Regions from separate parts of the Roseateles rivi genome, predicted to be linked through region 1. Evidence: riboswitches for the same ligand, from Rfam matches in the RefSeq annotation. Region 1 holds a riboswitch; the other holds the start of a gene.
The links. A riboswitch is a leader RNA that binds a small molecule or an ion and turns the genes downstream of it on or off. The one in region 1 is predicted to bind cobalamin.
Positions count from the first base shown of each region.

Region 2: it holds a riboswitch for cobalamin, as region 1 does, so the genes downstream of both, ACG0Z6_RS03475 (energy-coupling factor ABC transporter permease) here and ACG0Z6_RS11900 (TonB-dependent receptor plug domain-containing protein) in region 1, are expected to answer to the same signal.

Region 1 is NZ_JBIGHZ010000004.1:370,992-386,060, forward strand. It holds gene bluB (5,6-dimethylbenzimidazole synthase) at 1-134, opposite strand, end outside; gene ACG0Z6_RS11875 (cobyrinic acid a,c-diamide synthase CobB) at 137-1,468, opposite strand; gene ACG0Z6_RS11880 (ABC transporter ATP-binding protein) at 1,483-2,256, opposite strand; gene ACG0Z6_RS11885 (FecCD family ABC transporter permease) at 2,253-3,248, opposite strand; gene ACG0Z6_RS11890 (ABC transporter substrate-binding protein) at 3,248-4,195, opposite strand; gene cobU (bifunctional adenosylcobinamide kinase/adenosylcobinamide-phosphate guanylyltransferase) at 4,192-4,764, opposite strand; gene ACG0Z6_RS11900 (TonB-dependent receptor plug domain-containing protein) at 4,786-6,702, opposite strand; cobalamin riboswitch at 6,788-7,039, opposite strand; gene pth (aminoacyl-tRNA hydrolase) at 7,082-7,720, opposite strand; gene ACG0Z6_RS11910 (GGDEF domain-containing protein) at 7,763-8,557, opposite strand; gene ACG0Z6_RS11915 (TonB-dependent receptor domain-containing protein) at 8,857-10,986, shown strand; gene ACG0Z6_RS11920 (GlxA family transcriptional regulator) at 11,001-12,011, opposite strand; gene ACG0Z6_RS11925 (thioredoxin family protein) at 12,124-12,702, opposite strand; gene ACG0Z6_RS11930 (quinoprotein dehydrogenase-associated SoxYZ-like carrier) at 12,727-13,557, opposite strand; gene ACG0Z6_RS11935 (hypothetical protein) at 13,593-13,997, opposite strand; gene ACG0Z6_RS11940 (quinoprotein dehydrogenase-associated putative ABC transporter substrate-binding protein) at 14,006-14,875, opposite strand; gene ACG0Z6_RS11945 (c-type cytochrome) at 14,872-15,069, opposite strand, start outside.
Region 2 is NZ_JBIGHZ010000001.1:772,924-787,992, reverse strand. It holds gene ACG0Z6_RS03540 (PepSY domain-containing protein) at 1-1,261, opposite strand, end outside; gene ACG0Z6_RS03535 (TonB-dependent receptor) at 1,266-3,449, opposite strand; gene cobJ (precorrin-3B C(17)-methyltransferase) at 3,561-4,520, opposite strand; gene ACG0Z6_RS03525 (cobalamin biosynthesis protein) at 4,588-5,028, opposite strand; gene ACG0Z6_RS03520 (cobalamin biosynthesis central domain-containing protein) at 5,028-5,810, opposite strand; gene cobI (precorrin-2 C(20)-methyltransferase) at 5,807-6,628, opposite strand; partial or broken gene cbiE (precorrin-6y C5,15-methyltransferase (decarboxylating) subunit CbiE) at 6,722-8,038, opposite strand; gene ACG0Z6_RS03505 (cobalt-precorrin-5B (C(1))-methyltransferase) at 8,035-9,174, opposite strand; gene ACG0Z6_RS03500 (GNAT family N-acetyltransferase) at 9,187-9,648, opposite strand; gene ACG0Z6_RS03495 (antibiotic biosynthesis monooxygenase family protein) at 9,645-9,974, opposite strand; gene ACG0Z6_RS03490 (precorrin-8X methylmutase) at 9,971-10,702, opposite strand; gene ACG0Z6_RS03485 (sirohydrochlorin chelatase) at 10,721-11,764, opposite strand; gene cobM (precorrin-4 C(11)-methyltransferase) at 11,736-12,572, opposite strand; gene ACG0Z6_RS03475 (energy-coupling factor ABC transporter permease) at 12,581-13,237, opposite strand; cobalamin riboswitch at 13,468-13,715, opposite strand; gene ACG0Z6_RS03470 (MFS transporter) at 13,921-15,069, shown strand, end outside.

The DNA of each region.
Region 1 (15,069 bases):
GCGGCCTGCAAAAGGCGCTGCAGCTGCGCGTCGGGCAGCGGGGCGCTGGGCAGGAAGTGGCGGCAGTCGCGCCGTGCCTCCATCACGGCCCAGAGGGCCTCACGCTCGGCGCTGCTGAAGGGGCTGCTGCTCATGCTCAGCGCAGGGCAGCGCCGAAAAAGCGCGCCACGGCCTCGGGGTTGGAGGGGAAGTAGTGGTGGATGTAGCTGGCCAAGAGCGAGCCCTGCACATAGAGCGCCTCGGCCGCACGTCCGCCGTTGGGGTTCTCGGCCCGTGTGTGCGGCGCGGGGCCGCTTTGCATGAGCGAGTAGTGAAAGGTGTGGCCGCGCAGCGGCTGCGCGGACTGCGGCCAGCACACCGACTGCAGGCCCAGCGCGGCCAGACGCGGCTGCATCTGCGCCTGACCCGGCAGCAGGCCGGCCATGGCGTGGCTGTGGCCCTCGCCGTCGGTCAGGCTCTGCAGCAAGCACAGCATGCCGCCGCACTCCGCCAGCAAGGGCTTGTGCGCGGCCAGGTGCTGGTGCAGCGCCTCAAAAAAACTGGGGTGAGCGCGCAGCGTGGCGGCATGCAGCTCGGGGTAGCCGCCGGGCAGCCACAGCGCGTCGCACGCGGGCAGCGGCTCATGCGCCAGGGGCGAGAAAAAGTGCAGCTGTGCGCCCATCTCGCGCAGCACATCCACATTGGCGGGGTAGATGAAGGAGAAGCAGGCGTCGCGCGCAATGGCCAGATGCAGGCCGCGCAGCGGCTGCTCGGGGTGGGGCGGTGTGGGCGGCTCGGCTTCAGCCAGGGCCAGTGCGGCGGCTTGCGGCGGCCAGCCTTGGCCCAGGGCCTGCGCGGCCAGCCAGGCCTCGGCCCAGGCGTCGAGCTGCTCGTCCAGCTGCGGGCATTCCAGCGCCTGCACCAGGCCCAGGTGGCGCTCGGGCAGGGCCAGGGCCTCGTGGCGCGTGAAGGCCGCCAGCAAGGGCAGCTCAGGCGGCAGGCCTTGGGCCAGCATGCGCGCATGGCCCTCGCTGCCCACGCGGTTGGCGATCACGCCCGCCACCTGGATGTCGCTGCGGTAGCGCGCCAGGCCTGTGGCCAGGGCCGCAAAGGTCTGGGCCATGCCCGAGGCGTCCAGCACCACCAGCACGGGCAGGCCAAAGGCCGCGGCCAAATCGGCACTGCTAGGTTGGCCATCAAAAAGGCCCATCACGCCTTCGACGAGGATGAGGTCGGCCTCGCGTGCGGCGGCACAGAGCAGGGCGCGGCAATGCGCCAGCCCGCCCATGAAGAGGTCCAGCTGGTAGACCGGTGCGCCGCTGGCGCGCTCCAGCACCATGGGGTCGAGGTAATCCGGCCCGGTCTTGAACACGCGCACGCGCTGGCCTTGGCGCCGCGCCTGGCGCGCGATGGCCGCAGTGATGCTGGTCTTGCCTTGACCGGAAGCCGGGGCGCTGATGAGAAAGGCGGGGCAGTGCGTGGCGCTCATGGGCGGTACTTCATTCAGGCATTCAAAGCCACCCAGCGTTCGTGCACGCGCACGATGAGCAGGCGCTGCTCAAACACGGCTTGCAGTGCGGCATGGGTGGCGGGGTCGCCGGGGGCGCCGTGGTGCACCACGCGCCCGGCTTGCATGACGATGATGGACTGCGCTTGCAAAGCCACGTTCAGCTCGTGCAGCACCGACAGCACCAGCGTGCCCGTTTGGGCGCGGGCGCGCACGATGTCCACCCAGTCGCTTTGGTGCGGTGGGTCCAGGTGGGCCAGGGGTTCGTCCATCAAGAGCAGGGGTGACTGCACGGCCAGCGCCCGCGCCAGCAGCACGCGCTGGCGCTCGCCGCCCGAGAGCGTGTGCAGCGCGCGGTCGCGCCAGTCCCAGCACTGCGTCTGGCGCATGGCCTGCTCCACGGCGGCGTGGTCTTGCGTCGAGGGTGGTGCCAGCCAGGCCTGGTGCGGCAGCCGGCCCAGCATCACCACCTCGGCCGCGCGCAGGCCTTCGGTGCGGATGGATTCGCTCTGCCCCAGCCAGGCCAGGGTGCGGGCGTGTTCACTCGGGGTCAGCTGCTGGGCGTCCTGCCCGCCCAGCAGGCGCTGGCCCTCAAAGGGCAGCAGCCCAGCCAGGGCGCGCAGCAGCGTGGATTTGCCCGCGCCATTGGGGCCCACCACGGCCAGCCAGCCGGGGGTGTCAAAGTGCAGCGCGATGTCGTGCAGCACGCGTTGGCCGTCGAGCTGCAGCTGCTGCAGCGTCAGCGAAAGCGGGCGAAAAGGCAGGCTCACCGCGAGCCTCCGAGCACGCCCTGGCGGTGCATCAGCCACAGCAAATAGCTGCCGCCCAGAATGGCGGTGAGCACGCCCACGGGCAGCTCCTGCGGGGCAATGAGGCTGCGCGCCAGCACATCAGAGGCCAGCAGCAGCGCCCCGCCGGTGAGGGCCGAGAGCGTGAGCAACTGGCCGTGCGTGGCGCAGCCCCAGCTGCGCACCAGGTGCGGGGCCACCAGGCCCACAAAGGCGATCAGCCCGCAATGCGCCACCGCCGCGCCCGTGGCCAGCGCCATGGCCGCCACCAGCAGCAGGCGCAGCGGCATGAGCCGCACGCCCAGCGACTGCGCCGTGGCCTCGCCCAGGGCCAGCGCGTCGAGCATGCGCGCGCAGCCCAGCGCCACACCCCAGCCCAGCAGCAAGGTGCTGGCCAAAATGCCCACGGCCGACCAGCCCAGATAGCCCGTGGAGCCCAGCAAAAAGGCCTGCATGGCGCGCAGGATGTCGGGGTTGAGCATGCCCAGCAGTGCGGCCGCGGCACCGAGCACCACGCCCACAATCACCCCAGCCAGCAGCAGGCGCAAGGTGTGCTCCACACCGCGCGCCAGCACCAGGGTCAGGGCCACCGCGCCCAGCGCGCCCAGGGCCGCCGCGCCGGTCAGCCCCAGGCGCAGCGCCAGCTGCGTGGCCGCGGGCGAGAGGCCCAGGCCAAACAGCATGGCCGCCACGCCCAGCGAGGCCCCGGCCGAGGCGCCCAGCAAATAGGGGTCGGCCAGCGGGTTGCGAAACAGGCCTTGGGCAATGGCGCCCGACAGCGCCAGCAGCGCCCCGGCCAGCCACGCGCCCAGGGTGCGCGGCGCGCGGATGTCCCAGAGGATTTGGCGCAGGGTTTCGTCCTGGCTGAACCAGGGCGCAAAGCCCGTGGCCCCGGTGGACAGGCCCAGGCCCAGCAACAAGGCCCCCACCAGCAGCAAGGCCGCCAGCAGCCAGGGTGCGCGCGTGTTGGGCATCAGCGCATGCCTCCGGCTGCGGGCAGGGCGCCGTTCAAGGGCGGCAAGGGCACGGGCCCGGCGGCGGCCTGGCGCAGGCAGCGCAGCATGAGCTGCGCGGCTTCGTCCATGCGCGGGCCCGGGCGCACCAGCACGTCGGACTCATGCGCGCGCCACACACACAGCTGCTGGCGCTGCACCGCGCTGATGCGGCTCCAGCCCGGGCGCTGCGGCAGGCCGGTGGCGCTGCGCTGGCCCACCATGATGAGGGCGGGGTCGGCACGCACCACGAATTCCGGGTTGAGCTTGGGGAAGGGCCCGAGCTCGGGCGGCACGATGTTGTTCAGCCCCAAGCGCGCCAGGGTTTCGCCGATGAAGGACTGCGGCCCGGCGGCATAGGGCGCGGCGTCGACCTCGTAATAGACGCGCGTGCCGCGCATGCTGGCGGGCACTTGCTCGGCGGCCTGAGTAATGCCAGCGTCGATGCGCTGCCACAGCTGCTGGGCCTCGCGCGGGCGCGCCAGCAACTGCCCCAGCACACCCACGATGCGGCGCACATCGGCATGGGATTTGGGTTCCAGCGCCACCACCTTGAGGCCCAGGGCTTCGAGCCGCTCGGTCAGCCGCGAGGACAGCGCCAGCAGCACCACATCGGGCTTGAGCGCCAGCACGGCTTCCACTGAGGTGTCGTCCAGCCCGCCGAGCTTGGGGAGCTTTTGCACCGCCTCAGGGTGGTTGGAGTAGCGGTCTGTGGCCACCAGGCGCGCGCATTCGCCCAGCGCGCACACCGATTCGGTCAACGAGGGCAGCAGGCTGACGATGCGCTGCGGCGGTGCGGGCAGTTGCAGGACTGCGCCTCGGTCGTCTTTGAGCTTGACGGGCTGGGCCTGTGCGGGGCTCAGGCCCACCACCCCCAGCACCGTCAGGCCCAACAGCAGCCCGGTCGCCCAGCGTGCGGTACGGTTCATGGCAAGTCCTCCTGGGGCGTCACGGCCTGGGTGAATGCTTGGCCTGCGGCCATCAGCGTGAGGTGGCCGCAGCGGCGCGCCACGTCCTGGTTGAGCAGACCGAGCTGGTCGATGAAGCCGCGCACCTCGCGCGACAGGGGCGACACGCCCCAGCCCACCTCGTTGCTCACCAGCACGATGGGGCTGTCGATCTCCTCCAGCGCCTGCAAGAGCGCGGCGCGCTGCTGCAGCCAAGCCGCCTGGCTCGGGGGCTCTCCGCCCGCTGCCACATAGGGCATGAGCCAGTTGGTGAGCCACAGCGTGAGGCAGTCCACCAGCAGCAGGGTGTCGGCGCGCGCATGGGCGCGCAGCGCTGCGGCCAGGGCGCGGGGCTCCTCCACCGTGCCAAAGCCCGCCGGGCGGCTGGCCTGGTGGTGGGCAATGCGCGCGCGCATTTCTTCGTCGTGGGCCTCGGCCGTGGCCAGCACCTGCACGCGCCCGCCCCCGCGCTGCCAGCGCAGCGCCAGGCCTTCGGCATGGCGGGTTTTGCCGCTTTTTTGGCCGCCAACAATGAGGTGGTGCGCGCGCATGGGGTGGGGCCTCGTGGGGGTTTAGCGCGGTGTGTAGCGCAGACCCAGCTGCAGCGTGCGCGGCGCCTGGGCGTAGCCCCCCGCGGTCTCGTAGACCTTGTTCAGCGCGTTGTCCAGGTTGACCTGCAGGCGCAGGGCCGGGTTGACCTGGTAGCCCAAGTCCAGGTTGAGCAGGCCGTAGCCGCCCAGCTGGGTCTTGTTGTCGTTGCGGTCAAAGCGGCGGTCCGAGGCCAGCAGCTGTGCGCCCCAGCTCAGCGCGCCGAGCTGCTGGCTCAGGCGCACGGCGCCATGCAGCTTGGCGCGGCGGCCCAGCCAGAGCTGGGTGCTGGTGTCGCGTGCGTCCTGGCGGTCCACACTGCCTTCGAGCTTGACGCTGCCCAGCTGCCATTGGCCCGAGAGGCTCACGCCCTGCAGGCGCACGGCGGCGAGGTTGCCGTAGCAGCCGCCCCAGGTGGAGACGCAGTTGGAGGCAAAGCTGCCGTCCCACACGATCATGTCGCGCACATGGTTGCGGTAGACGGTCAGCGAGAGCGAGGCTTGTGCGGCATTCCAGTTCAGGCCCAGCTCGCGGTTGCGGCCGTGTTCAGCATCCAGCGCTGGAGCACCGGGCTTGGGACCGTATTCGCTGAAGAGCTGGTAGGGCGTGGGGGCGCGAAACGCCGTGCCCGCGCTGGCCCAGGCGCGCCACTGCGGGCTCAAGCGCCAGCCCGCGGCCAGGGTGCCGGTGCGCACATTGCCGAACTCGCTGTCGCGGTCCTGGCGCACATGGGCCTGGGCGTCCAGCGCGCCGAGCTGCAGCAAATAGCCCAGGCCCAGGGCGTTTTGGCTGCGCTGGGCGGCGTCGCGCTGGAGCAGGCCGCTGTTGATGAGCTCGTCCTGGCGGTGTTCGGCCAGCACATTGAGTTGGCCCGGGCCCAGGCGCAGGCTGCCGTGCAGCGCGGCGTTGCGCACGCGCGATTCGGTCAGGTAGGTGCGCCGCGCGTTGGTTTGGGTCTCGTAGCGGTCGCGGCCTTCGCCCAGGCTCAGCTCAGTCTGCCAGCCGTTTTGCCATTGCGCGCTCCACAGCAGGCGGCTGGCGCGCAGCTGTTGCAGGCTGCGGTCGTCCACGCCCGGCGCGGGCTTGGCGCTGGCGTCGTAGTCGGCGCTGTTGAAGCTGGCAGTGCTCAGCAGCTCCACGCGGTGGCGGCGGTCGAGCTGCCAGCCCAGGCGCGCATTGAGGCTGTTTTGGCGCCAGCCGTCCAGGTCGGCCTGGTAGTTGGGGTCGGCCACTTTGCGGGTGTTGAAGCCCTCGGCCACTTCGGTGGCCAGGCCCAGGCTGTAGTCCAGTGCGCCCAGGCGGCCCGAGGCACTCATATCGCCCTTGACCCGGCCCAGGCTGCCCAGGGCGGCGCCGAAGGAGAGGCGCTGCTCATCGCCCTGGCGCGTGAAGACTTGCACCACACCGGCCACGGCGTCGGAGCCGTAGATGGCGCTGGCCGCGCCGCGCACGATTTCAACGCGCTCGATCTGCGCCAGCGGGATGGCTTGCCAGCTCGCACCGCCCGAGCCCGATTGCGTGTCCACGCGCACGCCGTCAATCAGCAAGGCCGTGTGCTGCGAGTTGGCGCCGCGCAGGAACAAGGAGGTGGTGGCGCCGGGGTTGCCGTTGCGTGCAAATTCAAAGCAGGCTTGGCCGCGCAGCAAGTCGGCCAGGCTGCCAAAGCCCAGGCGTTCGATGTCGGCACGCTCCAGCACGGTCACGTCGGCCAGCACTTGGTCGAGCTTGAGCGCGCTGCGCGTGGCGGTGATCTGGACGGTGTCGAGCTTGGTGCTGGGTGCCGGGGCGGCCAGTGCGGCGGGTGCTGCGCTGATCAGGGCCAGCAGTGCGGCGGTGAGGGCGGTGGCTTGGGCAGGGGCGGCCAGTGCCGTGCCGCGCGAAGGCGTCAGGGAGGAAGTCATGATGTTGGAAACGGACCAATAGGCGAAGTCAGCCAGCCCGCCGCTTCCCCGGCCGCAGGCTGCATACCAAGGCCCGCCCCAAGAGGTGAGCCTCACGCTGTTGGCCGGTCTCCGGGCTGATGGCACACGCCGCCCAACCCTTCCCAGCCCTGCATCGCGGCAGCGCCAGTGGGTGTGTTCAAGGCAGCTCGCAGCGCGTGCAGCGCTGCGGCCATTTACCGTTGCGGGGACAGCTCGGTTTGGGGCTTTGCCGCTTTGCGCGGCAAGGCCCGGTCGATTCCCGTTTCACTGCGCCGCCAGAACAGGCCGCGCGAGCACCAACGCGGCGGATTCTAGCCCCGCACCCCGTGCCGCAGGGGCGCTATGAGGCCGTGTTGGCTCAGGCCTCAGGCTCGGGTTTGGCGGCCGCAGCTGGGCTGGGGCGCGGGGGCTTGGGGCGCTGCGGCTTGGCGTGGATTTGCGCCAGGGCCTGCGCCATCTGGCCTTGCAGCATGAGCGCTGCGGTGGGCAGGCTTTTGTCGATGCAGGCTTGCAGGGCATCGCGCTCGGCCTGCGGGGCTTTGCGCAGCACATAGGCCGCCACTTCGGCCTTGTGCCCGGGGTGGCCTATGCCCAGACGCAGGCGCCAGAAGTTGGCTGAGCCCAGCTGGGCCTGCATGTCTTTCAAGCCGTTGTGCCCGCCGTTGCCGCCGCCTTGCTTGAGCTTCATATCGCCCGGCAGCAGGTCCAGCTCGTCGTGGATGGCCAGGATTTCCTCGGGCGCGATTTTGAAAAACCGTGCCAGCGCGGCCACCGATTTGCCGCTGAGGTTCATATACGTCATGGGCTGCAGCAGCCACACCGGGCCGCTGGCACCGGGCGGGGTGACGCGCGAGACCAGGCCGTGGTAGCTGCGCTCGGGCTGCAAGGTGGCACGCCACTGGCGTGCGAGCTGGTCCACCCACCAAAAGCCAGCGTTGTGGCGGGTGTCTTCGTATTCAGAGCCGGGGTTGCCCAGGCCAACAAACAGGCGAATCATGGGGCGGGATTATCCGGCCGGCTGTGCCCCAGGGGCCGGCCCTCAGACGAAGGGCGCGCACACCACGCGGTTGCGCCCGGCGCCTTTGGCCTGACCCAAGGCCACATCGGCGCGTTTGATCAGCGCGTCGGGGTGCTCGCCCTCGGGCCTCAGGGCCGCCACACCCATGCTTGCGGTGACGGGGCCCAATGCACTGCTCACGTCCTGGCTGAGGGCGTCGAGCAAGCGCAGTGCCAGCTGCTGGACCTGATCGAGGTTTACCTCGGGGCAGATGAGCAGAAACTCCTCGCCGCCCCAGCGGCACAGCAAGTCCTGCTGGCGTATGCCCAGCATCAAGGTGCGGGCGGCCTGGCGCAGCACCTGGTCGCCCACATCGTGGCCGAGCTGGTCGTTGACGGCTTTGAAGTGGTCCAAATCCATCAGCACCACGGCCAGCGGTCGCTCGTAGCGCAGCGCGCGCCGCACCTCCTCGGCCAGCACACTGCTGCCGTGGCGGCGGTTGGGGATGAGGGTGAGCTCGTCGGTGAGCGACTGTTCCAAGCGGGCCTGTGCCTCGCGCCAGCGCCGCGCCGCAAAAATGGCCAGAAACACAGGCGAGAGGGTGACGGTGACCATCAGCTCGTCGAGCTCCCAGGACTCGTGACGGCGCGAGAATTCGTAGAAGCGCTCGTAGGCGTCGATGTAATCAAACAAAAAATGCAGCAGCAGCAAGCCCAGCAGCAGCAAGGCCACTTCAATCCACAGCGCGCGCTGGCTGTGCTGTCCAGGTTTTCGATGGGGTGCTTGGATGTTGCGCACGGCTTGTACGCATTGGGTGAATTTTTGCGGTGCCCGCACGGCGATCTCCTGGGCATGGCAATCGGCTAGCAAGGCGTCGACTTTAGGACTTTCGGTGTTGAGCTGGCGCCACCTTTGGGGCCCGTAACACGTGACATGGCGGCCCGCTGCAGGTGGGCTGCGGTGTTGCATGTGCGATTGGCGAGCCAAAGCTGGCCTGTGGCTCAAGGGGGAAACCCGCTCGCTTGCCTCGGGGGGAGGCTTGTGGGGGGGATGTCAACAGGGCTGCACAAAAGGCACCTGAGGCGGCACAGTCGTGCGGCGTTTGGGGTGGACTGCATCAGCCAACGAGGACCAATATGAAAGCCATCTGGTGTTTGGCCGTGGGAGTGGGGGTTCAAGGTGCGGCTCAGGCGCAGGAGGCGGCCGCGCCGCGCCTGGATCCGGTGGTGCTCAGCGTCACGCGCGAGGGGCGTTCGGCCTTTGAGCTGGCCGCCTCGGTGGACGGCGTGGATGCTGCGCAGCTGCGTGAGGGCAAGGCGCTGATCAACCTCTCCGACGGCTTGGCGCTGGTGCCGGGGCTGGTGGTGCGTGACCGCCAGAACTACGCGCAGGACGCGCAGCTCTCCATCCGTGGCTTTGGTGCGCGTGCCAGCTTTGGCATACGCGGCGTGCGCCTGTTGGTGGACGGCATTCCGGCCACGCAGCCCGATGGGCAAGGGCAGATCTCGCACATCGACCTGGGCACGGCGCAGCGCGTGGAGGTGCTGCGCGGGCCCTACTCGGTGCTCTACGGCAACGCGGCGGGCGGGGTGATTCAAGTCTTCACCGAAGACGGCCGTGGCCGTCCGCGTGCCCAGCTCAGTGCCTGGAGCGGGCCCGACGACAGCCAGCGTCTGGCGGTGAACGTCAGCGGCGCTGTGGGCGAGCTGGGCGTGGTGCTGGGCGCCAGCCGCTTTCGCACCGAGGGCTGGCGCCAGAACAGCCAGACCGAGCGGCGCCTGGGCAATGCCAAATTCAGCTGGCAACCCACGGCCGACACCCAGCTGCGCCTGGTGCTCAACAGCGTGGCCCTGCCGCAGGCGCAGGACCCGCTGGGCCTGACGCGCGCGCAAATGCAGGCCGACCCGCGCGGTGTGGACCCTGCAGCGCTGAGCTTCAACACGCGCAAAACAATGCATCAAACGCAGCTGGGCTTGCAGTGGGAGCAGCGCCTCAGCCCCCAGCACAGCCTGCAGCTGAGCCTGTGGCAAGGGCACCGCGACACCGAGCAATTCCAGGCCATTCCCGTGGGCACGCAGGCCGCAGCCACCCACCCGGGCGGGGTCATTGCGCTGGAACGCGACTACCGGGGCCTGGACCTGCAGTGGCGCTGGCAGCTCTCGCCCCAGGCCAGCCTGGTGCTGGGCTACACGCGCGATGGCCTGGCCGAGCAGCGCAGCGGCTATCAAAACTTTCTGGGCAGCGGCGCGGCCCAGCAGCTGGGCGTGCAAGGCGCGCTGCGCCGCAACGAGGACAACCGCGCCAGCAGCGGCGACCCCTACGCCCAGCTCAGCTGGCGGCTGCTGCCGCAGCTGGAGTTCAGCGCCGGGCTGCGCCGCGCGCAGCTGCGCGTGCGCTCGCAAGACCACTACATCAGCGCCACCAACCCCGACGACAGCGGCGCGGTGGACTACAGCGCCACCACCCCAGCCCTGGGCCTGAGCTGGGCCGTGGCGCCCGACTGGCGCGTGTACGCGGCCTGGGGCCGTGGTTTTGAAACCCCCACGCTCAATGAGCTGGCCTACCGCGCAGGCGGCCAGACCGGGCTGAATCTGGCGCTGCAAGGCGCGCGCAGCCGCCACACCGAGCTGGGCCTCAAAACCCGTGGTGCCGCGCTGGGGGATGTGAACCTGGCGCTGTTCGAGGTGGGTACCTCGCAAGAAATCGTCACCCTCACCAACCAGGGTGGGCGCAGCACCTTTCAAAACGCGGGCCGCACCCAGCGCCGTGGCGCTGAACTGGCCTGGAGCTGGGCGGGCAGCCAGGGCTGGGCGCGCCAGTGGCAGGCCCAGGCCGCCTACACCTGGCTGGATGCGCAGTACCGCGACGGCTTTCTCACCTGCACCGCCGCCCCCTGCGCGCGGCCCAGCGTGAGCGTGCCCGCTGGCGCGCGCCTGCCGGGCCTGGCGCGCCAGCAACTGGCGGCCACGCTGGACTGGCTGCCTACCCGGGGGCTGCGCGCGGCGCTGGAGCTGCGCCACCTGGGCGCCGTGCCCGTCAACGACTTGAACACCGACGCCGCCAGCGCCTACACCCTGCTGGGGGCCAGCCTCAGCCAGGAGCTGCGCACGGGGCCTTGGACGCTCAAAGCCTTTGTGCGCGGCGACAACCTCAGCAACCGCCGCTATGTGGGTTCGGTCATCGTCAACGACGGAAATGGCCGTTACTTCGAACCTGCCCCGGGCCGCAGCTGGGGTCTGGGCTTGAGTGCGCAGCTGCAGTATTGAGGCAATGCCTCGGCTCAATGCCGCGCGTCGCGCCGCGCGCTGGCAAAGCGCTCGCGGTATTCGTGCGGGGCCACGCCCAGGTGTTTGACGAAGAGTTTGCGCAGCGATTGCTCGGAGCCAAAGCCCACGCGGCCGGCCACGCTTTTGAGCGGCAGGTTGCCTTCTTCCAGCAGGCGCCGCGCCACTTCCAGGCGCGCGTTTTCCACGAACTGCAGCGGGCTGGTGCCGGTTTCGCGCTGGAAGACGCGGCGGAAGTTGCGCTCGCTCATGGCCGCGCGGCTGGCCAGGTCGGCCATGGAGACGGGGGCATCGAGGTGGTCCAGCAGCCAGTCCTGCACCTCGCGCAGGCTGGGGTGGTTGGAGCGCTGGCTGGCCAGGTGCACGCTGAACTGAGATTGCCCGCCAGGGCGCTTGAGGTAGACCACCAAGTCGCGCGCGATGTCCAGCGCCAGCTCGCGGCCGTGGTCTTCTTCCACCAGGGCCAGGGCGAGGTCTATGCCGGCGGTCACGCCCGCGCTGGTCCACACCTGGCCACTGCGCAGGTAGATGGCGTCGGACTGCACGCTCACCTCCGGGTAGCGCTGGGCCAGCAGGGATGCGGTGCTCCAATGGGTGGTGGCCGCGCAGCCTTTGAGCAAGCCCGCCTCAGCCAGAAAGAAGCTGCCCGTGCACAGCGCCACCAGACGCTCGACTTGTGGCGCCATGGCCGCCACCCAGCGCACCAGCTCCGGGTTGTGTTGCAGCGCCAGTTCAATGTCTTTGCAACCCACGATGATGGCCGTTTGCGGCACGCCCAAGGCCTCCAGCGAACTGGTGGCTTGCAGTTGCAGCAGGGTTTCAGAGGGCACGCCGCCAGCGTGCACCGAGGCCAAGGTCAGCTCATAGCCAGCCGCCTGGCCGCGCTGCCACAGGCGGCGGTTGGCGTAGTCGAACACGCTGAGCGTGCCCACGGCCTCCAGCGCTTTGAAGCCGGGGTAGATGACGATGGCCACGCGATGGCGGCCCCCGTTGTGGTGGGTGGGCATGACAGAACTCCTGCGGCAATGACAGACCCAGGGGGCGTGCCGCGGGGTGCCGCACTCCCGCCTAGCAAACTGGGCGCATCCTGACCATGCCAGGCTTGCAGGGCAATGCGGCTTAGTCCGACCCCGTAGATAAGGGGGGTGCGGCGGCCGCCGGGATATCGCTCCAGATCTCGACCTGGTCGGCCACGGTTTCCAGCGTGCCGGTGCCGTAGGGCAGTTGCTGCAGCAGGCGCAACTGGGGGCTGAGCTGCCACACCACGGGGTATTGCAAGCGGCGCTGGCGCTCGTCGCCCAGCAGGTATTGAAAGGCCTGGTAGGGCCATGTCTTGCCGTAGGCTTCAAACTGCACGGCATTGCCTTGCGCAGCCAGGCTGGCACGCAGCACCACCAGCACATGCTGCTGTCGCAGCACGGGTGCGAGTTGCTGGGCATTGGCGTTGAGAAAGCGTTCGTAGCGCTGGCAGAAGCCGCAGTCGTGCGCGGTCAACAGCAGGTAGATGTTTTTGTGCTGGCGCTGTGCCAGCGCCAACGCGGGCTGGAGCTGGAACACCCAGCGCCCATCGGCCTCGCGCCGCGGCTCGATGTCCAGCGCGGCATAGCGCTGGTCCATGGGTTCGGCCTGGCCGGGGGAGGCGAACAGCCCAACCAGCAGCAGCAAGGCCGGGGCGACGCGGGTTGGGGCGGTGCGCATGGCGGGCCTTTGCGGGGCGTTGGTTCAACGCGGTACTGCGCAGAGTTGCAGTGTTTGCTGGAAGTGCTGGTCGCGGTTGTCAGTGGCGTGCAGCCGCAGCTGGCCTTGCGCCGCACCGCGCCAGCGCAGGCTCAGGGTGGGTGGGTCGCTGATGGAGAAATCCAGCTGTGCCTGCAGCAGTGGCTGCTCGTCCAGGCTGAGTTTGAGCTCGCTCAGAAAGTGCGCCGGTGTGGCCAGGCGCGTGAGGGGGTCCAGCGCCAGGCCGTTGTGGTTGGGGTGCTCGATGCGCGCCTGCAGCTCTTGCACGCCCTCTGCGGGACTTTGGACTTGCAACTCGATGTCGCCCAGCGCGCGGGCGCCTTGGGCAGGCAGGGGCGGCGCAGCGCAGCCCCCAGCCGCCTTGATGTAGTGGGTGGCCATGCGCAGGCTGCCGTCGCGCCAGCGCGCGATGGCGCGCACATGGGTGTAGCTGTCCACGCGCACGCGGGTTTGTACAAAGGCCAGGGCTGGGCCGTGCAGGGTCAGTGCCATGGACAGTGGGCTGGGGTTTTCGTCGATCACCAGCCACAGGGCTTGCACTTCCCCGGCCTGGGGCAGGGGCTGGGCCTGCAGGCGCAGCGGCACTTGTGCGGCGTCCACGGCGCGCGCAGGCATGTCCAGCTGCAGAGCGCTGCCCGGCTCCAGCAGGGCTTGGTCGCCAAACAGGCTGCGGCGTATGCCCTGCCAGCGAGCGGAGTGCTCCGGGTTGGGCGGCGGCGCAGGGCGGGGCGGTGGGTTGGTGGCCCAGCCCTGCGGGGCCAGCAGCAGCAGCCCCAAGCCTTGCAGGGCTTGGCGACGTTGAGAGGTGGGCGCCATGGTGCAAATCCTCCAAGCAGCGCGTGTTCAGAGCCCTAGCGCGCCGTGCTGATGAAGCAGGCCTGCTTGGCCTGGGCTTGTTGGGCGCGGTAGCGGCGCACCGCGCTTTGCACGGCGTCGTTGTCGCGCAGCACGCCGCCGCGCTCGCCGCCAATGGACACGCCCTTGAGCTCGGTGGACAGCGTCAGGTACTCCGAAAAGCGGTACTGGCGTGCCGTGGCTTCGAGCGCGCAGACGCATTTGCTGGTCATCTCAAACTCAGGCCCGGGGTGTTCTTTGCGGCACTCCTGAACGTAGAGCACGCGCTCCAGCGTGGGGTAGTCGGCCAGGTTGTCGGCCTCGGCCGCACGCGCGCTGCGCAGTGGCAGGCAAGCCAAGCTTAGCGCCACCGCCGCCAGTGGCAGCGACAACAACAAGGGCGTGCGGGCAGAGGGTTTCATGGCGGGGCTCAGTTCTTGGCTGCCGCGGCCGGGGGCAGCAGCGGCACGTGGAATTCACGCAAGATGGCGTCGATCTCGGTGCGGTGGCTCACCAGCAGTTGCTGCACCTGGGCCTGCCAGGCTTTTTCGCCATAGCGCACACCCATGGCCACTTCGTAGTCAAAGCGCACACCGGGTTCAGAGGGCAGGGCCAAAGCGCGCAGCTGCCCACTGCCAGCGCGGTGCACAAAGTAGCCCGCGATCGGGCCCCACACCACGGCGGCGTCAATCTTGCCGCCCTTGAGGTCGCGCTCGATGATCTCGCCGGGGTATTGCTCGGGGTTGGGGCTGAGCATGGGGTAGGGCACGGCCTGGGCCACCAGCCCGTGGCGGTTCACCCACGGCGTGGCGGGGGAGCGGTCGTAGAGCCCGATGCGCAGCGCGCTGCGCTGGGGCTCGGGCAGGGCGTAAAAGTCTTCGGGGCTGCGCACCGCCTGCAGCGCGGGGTTTTGGGTGTTGATCACCAGCGCATAGGTGGAGCGGTAGTAGGGCTGGGTTTGGGCCACTTGGTCAAAGCCCACGGGCACGCCCATGATGATGTCGCAGCGGTAGTCCTCGCCGGGCAGCTTCATGCGCAGGGTGTTGCGCACAAAGCCCATGCGCTGCGGGAAGGAGTAGTACTGCACCGGCAGCCCCAGGGCTTTGCCAAACAGGGCCGCAATGCGGTTTTCTATGCCCTCGCCTTGCAGGTTGGAGAAGGGCATGTTGTTGGGGTCCTGGCAGACGCGCAGGGCGCTGCGTGGTTCGGGCTCATCGGCGTTTTGCGCCCGGGCAGCAGGGGGCGCACAGGCCGCGGCCAGCAGCAGCGCCAAGGCCAGCGCGGCGGCCTGGGCGGTCATTTGATTTCCTCGACCTTGGCGCGGGTGATGGCGCCATCGGAGCGGCCCTTGAGGTAGGCGTAGAGCTGGTCGATGTTTTTCATGACCGCTTCGTTGTTGCCAAAGCTCTGCATGCCTTTGTCCAGGCGGCCATCGCGCACGGTTTTGACGAACTCGTCTTTGCTCAGTGTCTTCAAGCTGTTGACCAGCGAGGG
Region 2 (15,069 bases), on a different contig from region 1:
CCACGCGCGCGCCTTGCGGGTCGAGGTAGTAGACGGTGGCGGCCGCGTCGGCCAGGGCCACGCGCAGCACCGGCAGGGGGCGGTTGCCTTGGGCTTGGCTGTGGCGCAGGGCGTAGTAGTGGAAGTCGTACTCGCGCAGCCAGCGCGCCTCTTGCGCCACGCCGGGGTACATGGCTTGCAGCGCGGCTTGCATCACCGCAGCGGGTAGGCCCTCGGGCAGCGGTTGGCCTTGCGCGTCCAGCAGCAGCGCGTGGCGCTGGCCCTGCGCCCAGGTGTGGGCCAGCCAGTAGGTCTGGCCGTTGACGCTGCGCCACTCCAGCTCGCGCCAGGCCATGGCCGTGGGCAGCGCAGGCACCGTGGAGGGCCAGCCGGCCGTGGCGGCCCAGGGCTGGGCGGGGCGGGTTTTGCTTGCCGCATCGTTCCAGCCCCAGGGGTGCATGGACAGCCAGCCGCTGAAGATCCAGGCCGCCAACACCAGCCCCGCGCCCAGGCCCCAGAGGTGGTGCTGGCGCTGCCAGGGCTCGCGGTAGGGGCTGCGGCTGCCGCTGGCATAGCCGCGCCAGCGCCAACGCTGCCAGCCCAGCACCAGCCCCAGCAGCGCCAAGCCCAGGGCCGCACCGCTGGTCCACAACACCACCTGGCGCCACAGCGCGTTGTCCGCGCGCAGGGGTGTGAAGTAGAGCCAGTGCGTGACGCTGCCCAGCCAGTTCCAGCCTCGCTCCCAGCGCGTGCTGTCCTGCACCCACTCACCGCTGGCTTGTGACAGATAGAACTCCGTGCCCAGCGCGTCGTCCAGCTGCACATGCCAAAACGGGCTGTGGGGTTTGAAGCGGCCGTAGATGGTCCATTGGTCGCGCTCGATCAGCGCCGCACGCGGCTGCGCCCCAGGGGTGCGCCCCAGCGCGCGCTGCAGGGCCTCGGCCTGGCTCAGGGCCGCGTGGCGCTGGCCGCTTTGCGCGTCCACCGCCACCCAGCGCCCGGGGGACTCGCGACTCTGCAGCAGCCAGCTGGCATGCGGGCCCTGCATGAGCAAACGCGCGGCTTGGGCCTGGCCCGTGAGACCCGCTTGCTGCGCGGCCTGCTGGGCCGACAACAAGCCCTGTGTGGGCGGCAGCGGGGCTTGGGCTTGCAGGCGCTCGGCCAGCGTCAGCGAGGGGCGCGGCACGTAGAGCAGCACCACGCCCGACACCAGCCAGGCCAGCACCAGCAGAGCCAGCGCAATGCCCAGCCAGCGGTGAATGAGGTGGAGCCAGCGCTTCATGGTCTCAATGCGTGTAGTGCAGCGTCAGCATGAGCTGGCGCGGCTCGCCCAGCATCACTTGCGTGGCGCTGTAGCTGCTGGTGGCGTAGACCGTGTCGGCCAGGTTTCTGAGCTGCGCGCCCACGCTGAGCGCGGGGCTAAGGCGCTGCGTCCAGTGCGCGTCAAACACGGCATAGCCCGGCAGCGAAAAGCTGTTGGCGGCACTGGTGTAGCGCTGCCCCACCCAGCGGCTGCGCAGCCCCAGCTCCTGGCTGTGCGCGGCCCATTTCAGCCCCAGATTGGCCAGCGTGCGCGCGGCATGGGGCGCTTGATGGCCGCTCAAATCTTTGCCGCTGAGCACCAGCTGCTGGTAGCGCGTGCGGTTGAGGCTGAGGTTGCCGTCCACCGACCAGCCCTGGCCCAAACGCCAGGCGCCACCCAGCTCCAGGCCGTAGGACTGCAGACGGCCGCCTTGCACGGTGCGGGGCTCCTGCCCGGGCAGCTTCTCGGTGGTCAAAAGCCCGTCTTTGTCGATGTGATAGAGCGCCGCCGTCAGCTCGCCGCGCGCGAAGGCATGCTTGCTGCCGAGCTCCCACTGGCGCCCACTGCTGAGCTGCCAGTTCGCCGCGCCCTTGCTGATGGTGGCGATATTGCTGACCGGGTCGGTGGCCACCCCGGTTTGCACATAGAGCTGGTGCCCGGCTTGCAGCTGATGCGACAGCGCCAGACGCCAGGTGTTGGGCGTGAAGCGGGCCGACCAGGCGTCTGCCTTGGGCACCATGACCTGGCGCTGCACGGCGGCGCGCTCGTGGCGCAGCGCGGCGCTGGCCGTCCAGCGCGGCAGCAGGGCCAGCGAGGCTTCGGCAAATGCCGCGCTCTGGCGCAGCTGCGAGCCCATGCGCGGCAGCATGGGGCGGCCACCCAGGTAGCTGCCCGCCTCGGGCTGCCAGGGGTCGACCACGGTGGTGACGGTGTAGTTGTAGCCGTCGTTGACGTGGGTGAAGTTCAGGCGCAGCTGCTGTGCGCCCAGCAGCAGCTTGAGTTCACGGCCCAGCACCTGGAGCTGGCCTTGCGCCTGCACACTGCCGCCGCGCTGGCGCAGCTGGTGCTCGATGGCCAGATAGCCCATGCGCTCGACCGCGCGCCCGTCCGCGCTCAGCGCGTACTCCTCCAGATTGCGCCAGCGCCGATTGATGTCGAAGTGGTAGAGCTCGGCCTGCAGCTTCCACTCGGGCGACAGCTCATAGCGGCTTTGCAGGCGGTGGCGGTCTTGGCGCACATGCCACAGCCCGTCTTGCACGTTGTAGTTGCGGTCGCGCAGGTCGCTGGCAATGCGGCCCTGGCGCAGCGGCGTGCCGAAGTAGGCGCTGTTGCGGTCGCGGTGGGTGTCGGTGAGCAGGTCCACCTGCCACTGCGCCAGCGGCTGCCAGCGCAACGTGCTCATGAGCTTGCGCTGGCGCCAGTCGCCGCGCTGCACGGCGCCGTCGCCGCCTTTGTCCAGCAGGTCCAGGCGCAGCGCCAGCAGCGGCTTGTCCGCGCGCAGCCCTTGCAGCAGGGGCTGGTTCAGGCCCAGGCCCAGGCGCCAGCTGTCAAATCGGCCCAGGCCCAGCTCCAGGTCTTGCGAGGCATGGGCCTGCGGCTGCTTGCGCACCAGGTTGATGGCGCCGCCAATGGCACCGTCGCCATGCAGCACCGAGGCTGCACCGCGCAGCACCTCCACGCGCTCGTAGCCAAAGCCGTCTTGCGGCAGGGACTGCGTGCCCGAGGTGGTGGGCACGCGCACGCCGTCTTCGAGCTGCGCAATGCTGTCGTTGCCCGAAAAGCCGCGGCTCTGGAAGGTGGAGCCCGAGCCGGGCGAGCCCTGGAAGCTGAAGCCCGCTGCACGCTGCACCAAATCGGCGGTGTTGCGCACGCCCTCGCGCGCCAGGCGGTCGACGTCCAGGCTGTCAGCGCTGGCAGGCGTGTCCAGCAGCGATTGACCCAGGCGCGAACCCGCCGTGCTGGTCTTCTTCAGCGGCGCGTAGGGGCTGGCATTGATATGCACTTTGCGCAGGCGCTTGCCTTTTTCAGGGGCCTTGGGCACCGCGCCCGCTTGGGCTTGGCGGGTGTCTGCATCGGCGGCCGCTTCGGTGGCGGCCCGGGCACTGAGGCCTGTGGCACACAACAAGGCCACAGCCAGCGCTACGCGGTGAAAGGGAGAGAACAACATGTCAGAACACTCTTAAAAAAGCAAACTCGAAAAATCTGGGCAAAGCTGCGCCCACAGCGCCTCTGGGGCCAGAGGCGGCTGGGCTTTGGCGCGCGCGCGAGCGCGGCGGGCTTATTCGTCTTGGCTGGCGGCGCTCAGCGTCAGTTCCTCTTGCAGCGGCTCGGCCAGCACGGCCTCGATGTAGTCCAGCGGCAGCTTGTGCAGCTGGCTGAGCGCGGCGGCGCTGGCACCTTGGGCATGGCGCTCATGCAGGTCTTGGTACCAGCCGCTCAAGCCCGTGGAGAGGGAGCGCCCGGGCTTTTCGCCCTCGCGCGTGCTGCCGCCGTCGGCCACGTCGTATTTGTTGGCGTAGCCACGCGGCGTGACCATGCGGCCATGCTGAATGGTGGTGTTGCTGTTGCCGATGAGCACGGTGGAGAGCATGCCGATATCGGCCTCGCACATCTGCGCCAGGGTGGTGAACTCAATGCGCTCGCGCCGCCGGTAGGCGCTCTTGACGATGGCCACCGGCGTGTCGGGGCGGCGGTGGCGCAGGAAGAGGCGCTGGGCCTGCACGATTTGCTGCGTGCGCCGCCCGCTCTTGGGGTTGTAGAGCGCCACCACAAAGTCGGCTGCGGCTGCGGCATCCAGGCGCCGGGCAATCACCGGCCAGGGTGTGAGCAGGTCTGACAGCGAGATGGAGCAGAAGTCGTGCGTCAGCGGTGCCCCCACCCGCGCGGCGCAGGCATTGATGGCCGAGGCGCCAGGAATCACCTCCACCTCCACGGGGTGTTCGGGGGTCCAGCCGGCTTGAAAGAGCACCTCGTAGGTGGGCCCGGCCATGCCGTAAACACCTGCATCACCCGAAGAAATCAGCGCCACCTTGTGGCCTGCCTGGGCCTCTTCCAGCGCTTGCACGGCGCGGTCTAGCTCCTCGGTCATGCTCTTGCGCACGATGCGCTTGCCCTCGACCAAATCGGCCACCAGCTTGATGTAGGTGACGTAGCCAATCACCACATCGGCCTCGGCAATGGCGGCGCGCGCGCGCAGCGTCATGTGCTCCACGCTGCCCGGGCCAATGCCCACCAGCATGATTTTTCCCGGCGCCACACCGGCGCTCTCTTCAATGACGGTGTCAGCAAAGTCCACCGCGTTGTTCTCAGTCATGCGTACTTCCTCCCATCAGCGCCACGGACACGGTGGCGTTCTTGCCGCACAGGCCCTGGTGCTTGTGTTTTTCAACTTGCAGCGCCGCCATGGGCTGCGCCCCTCTGCCCTGCCCCGCCGCCAGCAGCGCTGCGGCCTCCGAGACCGAAGGCGTGCCCATGAAGCGCAACACCGTGGCGCTGGGGTTGGGCACAGGCACGGCCGCCAGCTGCGCTGCGCTGTAGAGCTGCAGCGGCAGCGCCAGCTGCTGGGCCAGCTGCACAAAGGCCAGCTCGTCGCCCTTGGCCTCGATGCTGGCCAAGGCCGCCACCTGCGCGGGGCTGGCGCCCAGGCGCTGCAAGGCTTGCTCCAGGGCCTGGCGCACGGTCTGCAGGGGTGTGCCGCGGTCGCAGCCCAGGCCCACGGCGTAGCGCGCAGCGGCGGCGTTCTCCATCAAGCCTCAGCCTCCTGACCCAGCGGCGGGCGGTACAGCACCAGGGCCTCATGCCACTGCGCCCAGCATGCAGCGTCCACCTCGGCGCGCGTCACCCACAGACAGGCTTTGAAGCGCTCGCGCTGCACATCGCTCATGCGCTCAAACACATGGATGCTGGCCGGCAGCGGCGTGGCGCGCGTCCACCAGCGGCGGCTGCCCGCCTCTTGCACCAGGGCAATGGGCTCGCCATTGACCACATGGGCCGAGACGCGCGTGATGTTGATCTTGGGGCACTCCACCGCCCAGCCCAGCTCGCGCCCGAGGATGTCCACGGGAATGGTCTTGCCCACATCGCTGGCGGTGGTGAGCACGGGCGTGGCCTGCAGCAGCGCGGCGATTTTTTCCGCCCAGGCATTGGCCCCGCCCACATGGCCGGACAGCACGGGAATGACAAAGGCCGCAGCGTCGTCCACCACCAGCACACCGGGGTCTTCGTCCTTGCTCTTGAGGTGGGGCGCAATCAAGCGCACCACGGCCCCGAGCGAGACGAAGAACACGATCTGGTCGAACTCGGCAAACAGCCGCGCGATCTCGTCCTTGAACGCGCCCTCATAGGCTTGCACCGGGTTTTGCAGCGCGCCCATGAGCGGCGCGAACTTGGCCGCCACACACACGCTGGCCTGCGGCAAAGCCTGCGCCAGCGCAGCCACCTGGGCCGCGCCGTGTTTGGTGATGGCCACCAGCACCACGCGCACATGGGCGGCGGTGGCGGGGTCGGGGATGGGGTTGGTGGTGGTCATGTGGTCGGGATGTTGGGCAGAGGGTCCGGGAGAGGGGTTTTCTTCTTGCACCCCTTCACCCTGTCCCCCCGCAGCCGCTGCGGGTTCTTCACGATCAGCAGCGAGAGGTAGTTCACCTTGGTGCCTTGCAGCTGCAGCAGCTCCGTGCCGCGCAGCACGCGCTCGTCAGGTGCACCGGCGCGCTCCACAAAGTGGCTGTGTTCGAGCAAGCCACGGCGCGAGAGCAAGGTCAGCAGCTCGTCCAGCAGCGGCTTGATCTTCATGAGCACCAGGGTGTCGTAGTCGTCGAGCTGGCGCTCCACCATGTCCACGCCGTAGGCAGCCGGCACGATGGCCACGGTGTCGTCCTGCTCCGAAAACGGCAGCTGCAGCCGCGCGCAGGAGGCGTGAAACGAGGTCACGCCTGGGATGATTTCCAGCGCCACCTCAGCGTCCAGCGCCTGCACGGTGCGCGCCAGGTGGCCGAAGGTGGCGTAGGTGGAGGCGTCCCCCTCCACCAGGAACAAAACGTCGCGCCCGCTGCGCAGCACGGGCAGCACGGCCTCGGCCGCACGCAGCCAGGCACGGCTGAGCTTTTCCACGTCGTGCGTCATGGGAAAGATGAGCTGCAGTGCGTCCGCAGGCACGGCCAGCCCGGCGCGCTGCGCGATGGCCAGCGCATAGCTGTCGGTCTTGAGCGAGCGCTGCGGGTAGCTCCACAAGGCATCGCTGCGCTGCAGCTGGGCCCAGGCACGGCGGGTGATGAGGTCGGCATCGCCAGGGCCGAGGGAGACGCCGATCAAGCGACCGGGGGCCTCTCCCCTGGCCCCTCTCCCAATTTGGGAGAGGGGGATGGAAGTCGACACATCGCCAGTCTTCAGCCCCTCGCCCACCTTGGGAGAGGGGTTGGGGAGAGGGCCCCGCAGAGGGCCCGCACACACCACCCACACCGGGTTTTCAGCGGCCATGCGCTGCATGTCCAAAATCGGCTTGGAGCGCGCAGCCTGCAGTTGCAGCACATCCCAGCTCAAGCGCCCTTCGCCACTCAAACGCTTGAGCACCGCGGTGGCGGTGGCCAGGTTTTCCAGGGTCACGAAATTCATCACCAGCTGACCACCGGGGCGCAGGCGCGAGATGACGAGTTCAATCAAGCCCTCCAGCTCGCCGCCCGAGCCGCCCACAAACACCGCATCGGGGTCGGGCCAGTGCTGCAAGCCCTCGGGCGCTTTGGCGTGGAGCAGGCTGTAGTTGGACAGGCCGCTGGCCTGCCAGTTCTGCGTGGCAATGGCCACGTCGGCCTCGTTCTTCTCCACCGCGTACACATGGCCGCGCCGCGCCAGGCGTGCGGCCTCCAGGCCCACCGAGCCCGAGCCCGCGCCGATGTCCCACACCACGCTGTCCTCGCGCAGCTGCAGCCGCGCCAGCGACACGGCACGCACTTCCAGCTTGGTGATCAAGCCCTTGTCGGGCTGGCGCTGGGCGTAGCTGGCGTCGGGGCGGCCCATGAGCACGGGCAGCGCCTCGCGCCGCGTGCGCCACAGCAGCAACACATTGAGTTCGGCAAAGCGCATCTGCGCGGCCTGCGCCACGCTCAGGTCTTCGTGAATGCGCTCATGGGGCTGGCAGAGGTTTTCGGCCACGGCCAGCTGGAAGTCCTCGCCCAAGCCCTCGGCCAGCAGCATGCGGGCAATGCGGTCGGGGCTGTTGAGCGGGCTGGTCAGCACCGCCAGGCGTTCGTGTTGATTGATCAGCTGGCGCAGTGCGTAGAGGCCGTGGCGCGCGTCGGCGCCACGCACCCACTCGCCCGCGTCTTTGGCGTGGACGGAGGTGAACTTCATGTCCTGCCAAGGCAGCACCAGGCGCGCGCAGGCCAGCTGCAAGGTGCTGAGGTTGGGCAGCACTTGCAGCGCGTCAATGCAAAGCTGCGCAGCCAGGTAGGCGGCAATGCCAAAGCACAGCGGGTCGCCCGTGGCCAGCACCACGGCGCGCTGCCCCAAGGCCTGAGCCTCGCGCACCCACACGGGCACGCTGGCGAGCTGGCCGGTGAGATCGAGGCGCCGCGCCTCAGGGCGAATCTGCGCTTCGAGCAGCGCCAGCGTGCGCGTGCCGCCAATCACGCAGTCCGCACTGCGCAGCGCCGCCAGGCCCTGCTGGGACAGCGAAGCCACGCCATCGTCCAGCACCCCCAGCACCACACAGCGGTGGCCGCCCTTGAAGTAGCGGCCCTCGTAGGTCAAGTCTTCAGTCATGTTTGGTCTTGATTGAGCGGCGAGTCGCACTGCGCCTGGGCCAGCTTGCGGCCGTCAAAGTCACACACCAGCACGCGCAGCGCGAACTGGTGCGGGTAGCGGCCCTTGAGCGTGCGCACCACGCCTTGGGCCAGGGCGGTGTGGAAGGCCTCCACCAGGCCCAGCGCCTCCACGCGTTCGCTGGCGTAGCGCGCCGTCTCGGCGTTGCGGATGTCCTCGCACACCTCGGGCGGCACGCCAATGCCCGCACACAAATCGGCCAGATAGCCGGTGTCCACCTCGGCACGGTTGGCGTGGGTGATGGTCTCGCCCTGGGCAATCTTGGTGAGCTTGCCCACCATGCCGCCAATCACCACCTGCGCAATGCCGCTGGACACCGCCGTATCCAGCGCATAGCGCAGGAAGTCACCCATCTGCACATAGCAGGCCTCGGGCAGGCCGGGCAGCTCTTGCATGACGAATTTTTCCGTGCGCCCGCCGGTGGTCAGCACCACCACGCCCGCGCCGGTGGTGGCGGCCACCTCCACGCCCTGCACCACGCTGGCACGAAACGCCGCCGTGGAATAGGGTTTGACAATGCCCGTGGTGCCCAAAATGGAAATGCCACCCAGAATGCCCAGGCGCGCGTTGAGCGTCTTCTTGGCCATTTCCAGGCCTTGGGGCACGCTGATGCACACCTCCAGCCCCACCTCGCTCAAGAGGCTGTCGCCGACCTCGCGCACGTTGTCTTCGATATTGCGCCGGGGCACGGGGTTGATGGCGGGCCCACCCACCTCCAGCCCCAGTCCTGGCATGGTCACCAGGCCCACGCCATGGCCGCCCAGCAGGCGCACCACGCCGGGCTCCTGCGGCAGCAAGCGCACTTCGGCCGTGAGATGGGCTTTATCGGTGCAGTCCGGGTCGTCGCCCGCGTCCTTCACCACATAGGCCCGCGCCCACCGCGCCATGCCCTGCCCCTCCAGCTGCCCCCCCTGCACCTCAAAGCGCACACGCTGCCCGTTGGGCAGCAGGCTCTGCACCGCCTCCGGCATCAGCCCCTCCACCAGCCCCAGCACGCAAGCCCGCGCCGCCGCAGCCGAGCACGCCCCGGTGGTGAAACCGGTGCGCGTGCCTTTGGGTTTGGCTTTGTCCATCATGGCAAGGTTCGATCAAGTGCCAGACAGCGTTTTGGTGTAGGTGCGAAACACCAAGTCCCGCTCCCAGCCCCGGCTTTCGTACAGCGCCTGGGCAGTGGTGTTGGTGTGCGCCGTGGTCAGGTCCAGCCGTGCCACGCCGCGCTGGCGTGCCGCCTCCTCCACCGCAGCCATGAGGGCATGGGCCACACCCTGGCCACGCGCGTCGGGGTGAACGTAGAGGTCATACAGCACCCAAATCGGCTCTGCAATGACGGAGCAAAACGTGGGGTAGCACTGGCACAGGCCCAGCGCATCGGTGCCCGACCAAGCGCCCCACAGCAAGGCTTGGCGCAAAGTCTGGCGCTGCTGCAAAAAGCGCAGCGCGCGCGGCAGGTCCGAGGGCTGCTCGTAGAACTGGCGGTAGGCGTCGAACAAGGCCGCCAGCTGCGGCAGCTCGTGGCCCAGGGCCAGCTCCACACGGACATTGCTGCTCATGCGGGCTCCTGGGGCGATGTGGGGTGCGCCATCAAGCCGTCGCCGTAGCTGCGCAGCACTTGCGAGACCACCACGCGGTAGCCCTGCAGCCACTCGGTGTAGCGGGCTTTGGCTTGCAGGTGCGCGGGGTGTTGCATGAGTGCGCGCAGGCCGCTCTCATCGCTCCAGTAGTAGACGTTGCACAGGCGGCCCTGCGCCTCGTTGCGCCATTGCTCCTGGCCCAGATAGCCGGGGGTTTCCAGCACGGCGCGTTCGATGGCCGCGTCCAAGGCGTGAAAGGCTTCGTCGTAACGGCCTTCGTCGAAGATGAAGCTGGCGCTGATCACGGTGCCACTCCGGCCGCTTCTTGGGCTTCAGCCAAACCCAGCAGGGCGTGAATGGCCGCCACCACCAGGGTGGAGCCGCCTTTGCGGCCGCGGATGATGAGCCAGGGCACTTCGTCGACCTCGGCCATGAGGTCTTTGGATTCAGCCGCTGAGACAAAGCCCACGGGCAGGCCCACCACCAGCGCGGGGCGCAGGCCTTCTTCGCGGATCAGCCGCACCACCTCGATGAGGGCGGTGGGCGCGTTGCCAATGCCCACGATGGCGCCTTGCAGCAGGCCCTGGGCATGGGCTTTGCGCATGGCTTGCACGGCGCGCGTGGTGTCTTGCTCGCGCGCAGCGGCAATGACGTCCTCGTCAGAAATGAACTGGTGCGTGCCCATGCCGAAATGCTGCAGGCGCGGCTTGGACAGGCCCACGCAAATCATCTCCACATCGGCCACCACGCGGCTTTGGCGGCTGCGAATGGCGGCCACACCAGCGCGCACAGCTTGGGGGTGAAAGTCGGTGAGGCCGTTGAAATCAAAGTCGGCATTGGCGTGGATCATGCGCCGCACGATGGGCCACTGCTCAGGGCTATAGCGGTGCGACCCGACTTCGGCGTCGATGACGGCAAAGGAGTCATGCTCGATGGCGCGGCCCGCCGCGGTGAGCTGCTCGGTGACGGTGTTGTGCTGCGCGCTGGTGTGCAGCGCAGCGGCAGCATCCAGCAAGGCGGGGTTGAGGCTCATGGCGTGTCTCCCAGGGCTTTAGCGGCAGCGGCGCACCACGGCCACGGGGGTGGCGTGTGAGTGCTCGTGCGGGTGGGCATGAGTGTGCTCATGGGCATGGTCGTGTGGGTGCTCATGCTCATGGCCGTGCTCGTGGTGGTGATGGTGGTGCGCGTCATCGCCGTGAGGGTGGTGATGCTCGTGCCCGCCGGGGCCGTGGTGGTGGCCGCCGTGGCCCAGCTCCACCGCGATTTCGCGGTACTTGCAGCCATCGCAGGCCATGCGGCTTTCGGGCTGCAGGCCCAGCAGCTCGGCCACGCGCTGCTCGAGCAAAGCGGTGATCTCGGGCTCAAACCCGAAGTAGCCCGCGGCCGCAAAACGGATGTGCGGGTACTGCTGACGCAGGTGCTGCACCTGGCGCTCGATGCGGCTCATCAAGGTGCCGCTGAACAGGTAGTAAGGCAGCACCACGATTTGCGTCATGAGCTGCAGGCTTTGGCGCTGCACCACGCGCTCCAGGCGCGGGAAGGTGATGCCGGTAAAGGCAATGTCCACCAGCTCATGGTCGCCCTCTTCCATGAGCCAGCGCGCCATCTTGGCCACCTCGCCGTTGGCCCCGCGGTCTGAGGCGCCACGCCCCAGCAGGATGACGCCGGTGGAGCGCGGGTCGGGCATGTCCAGCTCGGTCATGGCGCGCCGCAGCTGGCGCTTGAGCACTTTCAAAATCGGCTCGCCCGCTTGCAGGTGCGGCACGTAGTCAAAGCGCACGGCGGGGCAGTCCAGCCGCGCCGTGTCGATGGCCTGGGGGATGTCCATCTTCACGTGCCCTGCGGCATTGAGGATGAGCGGCAGCACCACCACGCGCTGGCTGTCTTGCGCCGCGCGGCGCAAGCCCTCGTGCAGCATGACGGTGGCGAACTCGATGAAGCACACCTCGATGCGCCAGTTCGGGCGGCGCACACGCCAGGCGGCGGCAAAGCGCTCGATTTCCTCGTTGGCACCGGGCTCGCGCGAGCCGTGGCCCACCAACAGCAGCGTGGTGTGGGCCGGCAGGTCAATCGCGGTGGGGGCTGGATGCGTCATCTGGCAACTCGCTAGAGCTTGGGTTGGCGGGCGCTGTGGCCCGGCGGAATTTGTGGGTAAAGCTCGGGTCGTAGAGCTTGGAGCGCGTGAGCTGCGGCCACTGCCGCGCACCCAGCGTGGGGCTGGCGATGATCATGCTTTGGCTCACCACGCCGGCGGCGCGGCAGCGCGCTTTGATGTCGGCCAGCGTGCCGCGTATCAGCAGCTCCTCGCCGGGCCAGCTGGCTTTGTGCACCACCAGCATGGGGGCGTCTTCACGCCAGCCCGCAGCGCGCAGCGCGGCCTCAACCTTGTGCAGCAAGGTGATGGAGAGGTAGATGCACAGCGTGCAGTGGTGGCGCGCCAGGTCTTCCAGCGCCTCGCCCTCGGGCATGGGCGTGCGGCCTTCAACGCGCGTGAGGATCACGGTCTGCGTGAGCTCGGGCAGCGTGAAGCTCTCCACCGCCGCGGCCGCGCTGGCCATGGCCGAGGTCACCCCCGGCACCACGCGCAGCGGCACGCCTGCGGCATCCAGCGGCTGCACCAGCTCGATGAGCGCGCCGTAGAGCGAGGGGTCGCCCGTTTGCAGGCGCACCACCACGGCGTGGCGCGCCGCGCGTTCGATCAGCCAGGCGGCCATTTCTTCGAGCGTCATGCCCTTGGAGTCGGCCACCTCGCAGTGCGCGGGCGCAAAGCGCGTGGCCGCCTCGTTCACCAGCGAGCCGGCATACAAGATGGCCCCGGCTTGGGCAATGAGGTCGCGGCCCTTGAGCGTGAGCAGCTCAGGGTCGCCGGGGCCTGCGCCCACGAAGTAGACCGTGCCTGGCATGCCCGGCCTCAGGCTTGGGCCGTGCGCGACTCAAAACACCACGCCGCAAAGCGCTGGCGCATCAGCCAGCTCTGCGGGCGCAGCAGCCACAGCACGGCCAGCGTGACAGCAGGCTCCAGCAGCACCAAGGGCGCGTAGTGCAGCGCAAAGGTCTCAAAGCCTGCCAGTGCACCAGCGCCGCTGGAGAGCGACAGCCAAAACGCCACCATGGCCACCACACCGCTGTAAAACACGCCGTCGAGCTTGACCAGCGTGGCCACACGCACGGGCGTGCCCGCAGCCAGCAGGCGCTGGCCCAGCGTGAAGTGCACGGCCATGAGCGGCAGCATCAGCGACAGCGCGTTCACCGCCAGGTGCGGCAAGTCCTGCGGGTCAAACAAAAGGCCCTGCAGCAGCAGGCCCAGCGGCAAGCCCAGCAGCGTGGGCAAGTAGCCAAAGGCGATGTAGATGGGCATGGCACCGAGGAAGTGCAGCTCCGACGGGCCTGCGGGCATGTGAAAGGCCTGCATAAAGACCGAGAAGAACACCGCGGCCAGGAGCGTGCGCGGCGCGGCCGTGCCGAACTGGCGCAACCACTGCGGCAGGTGCGCCAGCAGCACGCCAACAGCAGCCACGGCGGCAAAAACGAGTTTGGGTTGGGCAATCAAGCCGGGTTCGATGTGCATGGCGGGCCTCACATGCGTCGCACATGGACCTCAGGCCTTTGCACCCACAGCGCTTGCCCGCAAAAGAATGGCAAACGCCGCAGCCCAAAGCCACAGCCCACGCAAAACGCCAACAGAAGATGAACAGGACGAACGAAAGAAGCGTCAAAAACGCTTCGAGCTTTTCACTCGCACCCACATCCCCGTAGGCACGCGCACATGGCGCACCGGCGCGGCCAACACAGCCACAGCGCAGCACCCCATCGTTGGCCGGTCTCCGGGCTGGTGGTCAACTCTCGAACCCTTCCCAGCGCATCAGACAGACACGCCAGTGGGTGAAGCACGAAAGCTCGTCCCTTGCAGGACCGACCACTCACCGTTGCGGGGGCAGCTCAGCTTCACCTACAGGGCAGCACAGCGGCCAGCCCCAGCGATCTGATTCCCGTTTCACTGGGCCCACCGGACGGCAGACCCGAGCACCAACGGCGCGCATGGTACTGCAATCCCCCGGGCCTTTGCGCGCTGAGCGTGCGTCACAAGCGCCGCGCCGCCTCGGCGCTTGTCGCCTGTGGTGGGCGCATGCTGCACCAGTCCCCCCTAAGCACGTGCGGCCCAACGCCCACACCGCTGGCGCTGCCAAGCGGCACTCGCCACTGCCGCATGCAGAATCAAGCGGCTTTGCAGCCACCACCCCAACGCTGACCATGTCAAACACCCCCCCCAGTCAATTCGCGCTGCTTGGCCAGCGCCGTTTCGCCCCGTTTTTCTGGACTCAGTTTCTGGGCGCGGCCAACGACAACTTGTTCAAATTCGCGCTCACGGTGCTGCTGACTTACCAGCTGCAGCTGAGCTGGCTGGCGCCCACCCAAGCCGGGCTGGTGATTGGTGCGCTGTTCATCCTGCCCTTTGTGCTGTTCTCGGCCTCCAGTGGACAGCTGGCGGACAAGGTGGACAAAGCGCACCTGATGCGCGCCATCAAAAACCTGGAAATCACCATCATGGCGCTGGCGGCTTGGGGGTTTTGGGCCGCACATGTGCCCACACTGCTGTTGTGCGTGCTGCTGATGGGGCTGCACTCCACGCTGTTTGGCCCGGTCAAATACGCCTACTTGCCCCAGCAGCTGCAGGAGCAGGAGCTGACGGGCGGCAACGGTTTGGTGGAGATGGGTACCTTTGTGGCCATCTTGCTGGGCAATGTCGTCGGTGGTTTGCTCATGGCATCACCCGAGCTGGGCACACACTGGGTGGCCCTGGGCGGGCTGGCCTTGGCCTTGGCCGGTCGTGCCAGCGCGCAAGCCATCCCGCCTTGCGCGCCTACCGATCCGGGCTTGCGCATCAACCACAACCCTTTGAGCGAAACCTGGCGCAATCTGCAGCTGGCACATGGCCACTTGGCGGTGTTTCGCTCGCTGCTAGGCATCTCTTGGATGTGGTTCTTCGGGGCCGTGTTCTTGTCCAATTTCCCGGCCTTTGCCAAAGAAGTGCTGCATGGCAACGCCCAGGTGGCCTCGCTGCTGCTGGTGGTGTTTTCGGTGGGCATTGGCGTGGGTTCGCTGCTGTGCGAGCACCTGTCGCGCCGCCATGTGGAAATCGGCTTGGTCCCACTGGGGGCCATTGGCATGAGTGTCTTTGCCATTGACCTGTACTTCGCCTCCCGCAGCCTGCCCACCCCAGCCCAAGGCACGTTGGGCAGCGCTGCATTTTTGGCCCAGGCGGCCCACTGGCGGGTGTTGATCGATTTGGCCTTGCTGGCGCTGTTTGCGGGGCTCTACAGCGTGCCCATGTACGCGCTCATCCAGTTGCGCACCCCGCCCACGCACCGCGCGCGCATCATCGCCACCAACAACATCTTG